One region of the Mesorhizobium sp. M1338 genome, then DNA from elsewhere that is predicted to be linked to it. Evidence: predicted binding sites of a transcription regulator. Region 1 holds the regulator's gene; the other holds the start of a gene.
What was found. Region 1 encodes LexA, which represses DNA repair genes until DNA is damaged. Its sites were predicted from a motif close to TGTTCNNNNTGTGTTCNG; they were not measured.
Positions count from the first base shown of each region.

Region 2: a site for LexA is predicted at 1,703-1,720, ahead of NKH19_RS27955 (YifB family Mg chelatase-like AAA ATPase). Genes of this name have one in related genera too.

Region 1 covers NZ_JAMYLL010000043.1:6,204-9,412, reverse strand. The annotation lists gene kynU (kynureninase) at 1-1,196, shown strand, start outside; gene lexA (transcriptional repressor LexA) at 1,642-2,394, shown strand; partial or broken gene NKH19_RS26305 (ComEC/Rec2 family competence protein) at 2,391-3,209, opposite strand, start outside.
Region 2 covers NZ_JAMYLL010000050.1:8,464-11,672, reverse strand. The annotation lists gene NKH19_RS27955 (YifB family Mg chelatase-like AAA ATPase) at 79-1,611, opposite strand; gene gshB (glutathione synthase) at 1,796-2,740, opposite strand; gene NKH19_RS27945 (putative bifunctional diguanylate cyclase/phosphodiesterase) at 3,076-3,209, shown strand, end outside.

The DNA of each region.
Region 1 (3,209 bases):
CGCTGCGTGCCATGCGCGATCGTTACATTTTGCCGGAGGGGGTGATCTATCTCGACGGCAATTCACTTGGGGCGGCATCACATGCCGTTTTCGGCGAGCTGCAGCAAGCGGCGGCCCAGGAATGGGCCCAGGATCTCATCCGGGCCTGGAATACAGCCGGATGGTTCGAGATGCCGATCGAACTCGGCGATCAGCTTGGACGTCTGATCGGAGCCGCGGCCGGCCAGACCGTCGTCTGCGACACGACGTCGACCAACATCTACAAGGTGTTGCATGCGGCGATGGAGATGCGGCCCGGCCGGTTGGCCATCGTCGCCGAGGGTGACAGTTTTCCCACCGACCTGTACATCGCCGAAGGCGTGGCCTCGACCCGGGATGGCGCCTTGCTGCGCCTCGCGGGCGTCGACGCGCCAACCATCGAAGAGCTGATCGACGAAAGCGTCGCGGTGGTGCTGGTCAACCACGTCAATTACAAATCCGGTGAACTGCGCGACATGACGGCGCTGACGCGCAAGGCTCATGCGGCCGGAGCGCTGATCGTTTGGGATCTCTGCCACACCGCGGGCGCTCTGCCGGTCGAGCTCGATCATGCAAATGCTGATTTCGCTGTCGGCTGCACCTACAAGTACCTCAACGGCGGTCCGGGCGCGCCAGCCTTCATCTATGCCGCCCAGCGCCACCACGGCGAGATCAGCCAGCCACTCAGCGGCTGGTGGGGGCATGCACGGCCCTTTGCCTTCGAACGGGGTTATGTTGCCGGCACCGGTATCCGCCGCTTTCTGTGCGGCACGCAGCCGGTCCTGTCGATGCGGGCGCTCAAAGGCGCGCTTGCCATCTGGAACGACGTCGACATGGCGGCATTGCGAAAGAAGAGCGTCGCGCTGACCGAACTGTTCATCCAGCTCGTCGAAGCGAAGTGCGGCGCCTATGGTCTCACGCTGGAGAGCACTCGCGACGCGACCAGGCGCGGCAGCCAGGTGTCGTTCCTTCACGATCATGGCTATCAAATCATGCGGGCGCTGATCGAGCGCGGCGTGATCGGTGACTTCCGCGCGCCGTCAACCATCCGTTTCGGATTTACGCCGCTCTATGTCGGCTACAAGGACGTGTGGCTGGCGGTCGAGGTGCTGGAAGACATTCTGCGCACGAGTGCATGGAAGGACCAGCGTTTCGCCGTCAAGGAGGCCGTAACCTGACGCGGCCGTCCCGACGATCTGTCGTCGCGTCTTGCCCCCAGGTCGGATGACGGAGGACGAATTTTTCGGCTCGCGAATGCGTTCGCCGCTGGTAGCCAGCGCAGGCTGCAATAGATTAACCAAGGTTGGCATTTTGGCTTCGTTTCGTTCACGGCAAACGAACGCCCGGAAAGCTGGAAATGCGCCCGTCGCGGATCCATGGGCAGCTCATGCCAGGCTTGAGCCAAGGGTGGGCCACAGCCCATTAACCATAACAATTTCAATGCCGGCAAGCGCATTGTGACGGCATACAGCCGTCGACGAGGCCCGCTGGCGAGCGCCAATAATTTCGACCCCCTTAATAAATTCATTAAACTTTAAACAGTTGCGGAACACAACTGGAACAGATAGTGTTTGTTCTGGGTTTGTTTTTCCGATTCTGGTTTCAGGTACCCTGGGGGCCGCCATGCTGACGCGCAAGCAACACGAACTGCTGATGTTCATCCATGAACGCCTGAAGGAAAGCGGCATTCCGCCATCCTTCGACGAGATGAAGGAGGCGCTCGACCTTGCCTCCAAATCCGGGATTCATCGTTTGATCACGGCACTGGAAGAGCGCGGCTTCATTCGCCGGCTGCCCAACCGGGCACGCGCGCTGGAAGTGCTGCGGCTGCCGGACTCGATCGCACCCGGCCTCAACGCGGCAAAGAAGTTCTCTCCAAGCGTCATCCAGGGCAGTCTTGGTCAGGCCAGTCTCGGCCAGGGCGGCCTTGGCCGGCAGATCAGGCCAGCGTCTTCGCGGATGTCTTCAGCAGGCAATGACGACGACGTGGTCGCCGCCGTGTCGATCCCCGTGATGGGGCGCATCGCCGCCGGTGTGCCGATCGATGCCATCCAGCACCAGACGCATTCGATCTCGGTGCCGCCAGACATGATCATGGGCGGCGAGCACTATGCGCTGGAGGTCAAGGGCGACTCGATGATCGAGGCCGGCATCTTCGACGGCGACACCGTCATCATCCGCAATGCCGATACGGCGAGCCCTGGCGAGATCATCGTGGCGCTGGTGGATGAAGAGGAAGCGACGCTGAAGCGGTTCCGCCGCAAGGGCGCCTCGATTGCTCTCGAAGCCGCCAATCCGGCCTATGAAACCCGTATTTTCGGGCCAGACAGGGTCAAGGTGCAGGGCAAGCTCGTTGGCCTGATCCGCCGCTACTAAGGCAGCTGCGGTTCAACGACTGGCTTCTCGGGTCTCTTGAAGGGCGGCAGTCCCCTCGCCTCGCGTGAAAACTTGCGTTGCGCGTGCCAGGGCCGATATGGCCTGTCCACGGCGAAGCTGATTGTCGCCGGCGCGGTCGCCGATTGGCGATCGAAGAAGACGGCAGCACTGCCTTTGCGGGCCAGTTGCCGTTTGGTGATAACGAGAACCAGCGGGTTGTGACAGGCGTCATAGGCCGTCGCGTCATTGATGACGATCAGGTCGGCGAAACCACAGGCTTTCCAGGTGTCTTTTCGGTCCTCGACATAGGCAATGAACGCGCCGGACGGATGCCTGGCGACGCAAACGCCTGAAGTGCAATAGAACGGTGCTCCCGGCGGCATTTCAGCCGCATCAGCGACGTCGAATTGACCGTCGCCTTCGTCGAACACCTCCGGCACGATGATGCTTTCGGATGTCAGCGCACGCTTCCAGTTGTCGACGGTGAATTCGTTCGGCCTGGCCCGGCTGACCGCGAGTTCGCCGCCGCCGATCGGCAACGCAACCAGCCTTGCGTCCTCCGAGATCAGCACGTCGGGTGCGCGCGTGTCCGAGACCGTCAGCAGGCCGGCAAGCGCGAAAGGAAGAGCTGCCAGCCGCAGCCATGTCGTCGCCATCGTCGCGATGACAAGGGCAATCGCCACCAGAAGGACAGACTGCTGCGAAATCAAGCCGATTGCGTCGACTGGCGAACGCTCGGAAATCCATCCGGACATCGCGATCATCGCCGTCAGGCCTTTGCCCATTACATAAAGAAAGGGGCCGTCGGCGCCGAA
Region 2 (3,209 bases), on a different contig from region 1:
ACCCATTACATGCTGCCGGATTTTCGACGGCAGGGACCAAGATCACAACCGCAAGCATAGTGATCGGCAGTCAGCAGCCTACGCGGCCTGCGCCATGCGCTCCGAACTCATGCGGTAGGAAATTGCCTCTGCCAGGTGGATGCGGCCGACGGTTTCGCTGGTGTCGAGATCGGCCAGCGTGCGCGCCACCTTCAGCACCCGGTGGTAAGCCCGTGCCGAAAAGGCGAGCTTTTCGCTGGCGTCCTTGAGCAGCGAGAGGCCGGCGGCGTCGGGCATGGCGATCTCCTCGATGACAGAGGGCGAGCAATGCGCGTTGGTGGTGGCGCGGGTGGCGCCGAGCCGTTCGAAGCGCTCGCGCTGGATGGTGCGGGCGCGCGCCACGCGCAGCGCCACATCGGCGCTTTTCTCCGCCCGGTCGGGCCGGATCAGATCGCTGGCCGAGACCGCCGGCACCTCGATCCGGAGATCGATGCGGTCGAGCAGCGGGCCCGAGATGCGCGCCTGGTAGTCGGTGCGGCAGCGCTCGCCGCGCAGGCAGCGATAGCCCGGCTCGCCAGCCATGCCGCAGCGGCACGGGTTCATCGCCGCGACCAGTTGAATGCGCGCCGGATAGGTGACGCGATGATTGGCGCGCGCGATCATGCAGTCGCCGGTCTCGAGCGGCTGGCGCAGCGCATCGAGCGTCTGCGGCGTGAATTCGGGAAACTCGTCGAGAAACAGCACTCCATGATGGGCGAGCGACACTTCGCCCGGCCGTGCGCGGATGCCACCGCCGACCATCGCCGCCATCGAGGCCGAATGGTGCGGCGCGCGGAACGGCCGCCGGTCGGTCAACTTGCCTTCGCCGAGTTCTCCCGCCACCGAGGCGATCATCGAGACCTCAAGCAATTCCTTCGGCGCCAGCGGCGGCAGGATCGACGGCAGCCGCTGCGCCAGCATCGATTTGCCCGAGCCGGGCGGCCCGATCATCAGAAGGTTATGCCCCCCGGCCGCAGCCACTTCCAGCGCCCGCTTGGCGGTCTCCTGGCCCTTGATGTCGGCAAGGTCGGGCAGGTCGCGCGCCGCGGCGTGGATGCCGGCTTCCGGCCGCGACAGCACCTGCGTGCCGCGAAAATGATTGGCGATAGCGATCAGGCTGCGCGGCGCCAGAATGTCGATTTCCTTGCCTGCCCAGGCCGCTTCCGGCCCGCAGGCAAATGGGCAGATCAGGCCCTTGCCCTCTGCATTGGCGGCGATCGCCGCAGGCAAGGCGCCGGCGACCGCGGCAATCGTGCCGTCGAGCGACAATTCGCCGAGCACGACATAGCCGGCCAGCATGTCGCCGGGAATCGCGCCAAGGGCCGCCATCAGGCCGAGCGCGATTGGCAGGTCGTAATGGCTGCCCTCCTTCGGCAGGTCGGCGGGCGCCAGATTGACCGTGACCTTCTTCGACGGCATCGACAGGCCCGATGCATGCAGCGCCGCCTGCACCCGCTCGCGGCTTTCCGCCACCGCCTTGTCGCCAAGGCCGACTATATGCATGTTGACCTTGCCGGGCGCGATCATCACCTGCACGTCGACCGGCACGGCCTCGATGCCCTGGAAAGCGACCGTGCGAACCCGCGCCACCATTTTCCCACCCCGAATGTGGGCTTGCCCGAGCCCGCGCTGTTAGGGCGTTAGAGCCCCTTTGGCGAGACAATCACAATTCCCCGGCCAAATCAAGAACATTACAGGAACACGTTAGCGCGCAGGTTGCAACCGAATAGAGCTCGGTTGCAAAAAGCGGAACATGATTAAGACCAAATGAAGACGGTTACTTCCGTCGCTTGTCCTCGACCGCGTCCCAGAACAGGCTGGCGATGTCGGCGCCGCCGAAGCGCTGCACTTCGCGCACGCCGGTCGGCGAGGTCACGTTGATCTCGGTCATGTAGTCGCCGATGACATCGATTCCGACGAGGATGAAGCCGCGCTCTTTCAGCGCCGGCCCGATGCGGGCGCAAATCTCGCGCTCGCGTTCCGTCAGCTCGGTCTTTTCGGCGCGGCCGCCGACATGCATGTTGGAGCGGGAATCGTGTTCGGCCGGCACCCGGTTGATGGCACCGACCGGTTCGCCGTCGATCAGGATGATGCGCTTGTCGCCCTTGCGAACGTCCTTCAGATAGCGCTGCACGATATAGGGCTCGCGGAACATCTGGCCGAACATTTCGAGCAGCGAGGCAAGGTTGCGGTCGGCCTCGTGCAGATGGAAGATGCCGGCGCCGCCATTGCCGTAGAGCGGCTTGATGATGATGTCGCCGAACTCCTTGCGGAAGGCGGCGACCTCAAGCGGATCCTTGGTGATCAGCGTGTCCGGCATCAGGTCGGCAAATTCGGTGACGAAGATCTTTTCCGGGCTGTTGCGCACCCAGGCCGGATCGTTGACGACCATCGTCTTGGGATGGATGCGTTCGAGGATATGCGTGGTGGTGATGTAGTTCATGTCGAAGGGCGGATCCTGCCTGAGCAGGATGACGTCCATCTCCGACAGATCGGTGCGCACCTTCTCGCCCAGCGAATAGTGGCTGCCCTTCTCGTCGCGCACCTGCATTTCCTCGATGCGGGCAAACACCTTGCCGTCGCGCAGCGACAGCCGCTCGGGCGTGTAGTGGAACAGTTGGTGGCCGCGCCGCTGCGCTTCCAGCGACAGCGCGAACGAGGTGTCGCCGGTGATCGACACGGTGGAGATGTGGTCCATCTGGACGGCGATTTTCAACTTCATGGCGGGTCTCCGGCGGACTCGGATGCGACTGTCTTGCCTGTACAGGCTCACCGTGCGTCTGCCAATCGCGACATTTCCAGGATTGGCATATGCAAGGCGCAAAGCCAGGCCGGCCCCGATCTTGCCGGCCACATGGAGACAAGGCGAGGCGCCGCGTCATCCAGCGGCGGGAAACGACTGAAGACGTGCGTGAAAACAAAGGTTTGACGCACCCCGTCTCGACCTTCCCGAAGGTCATGCGCTTTACCCGTGAAAAATCTATTTCGCGATACGTTTCCTAAAGGGTTTGCTGCCAGTCTCGAAATAAATTCCGACGTCACAAAACAGGGACACCGATGCAAACTTCGTTTGGCACCGGTCAGGCAAACAGGGAGAGCACGGATCTGGCATTCACAGATCCGTTGACCGGGCTTGGCAACCATCGCCGCTTCTTCGACAAGGTCGATCGCCTGATCAGCGACCGTGCCGA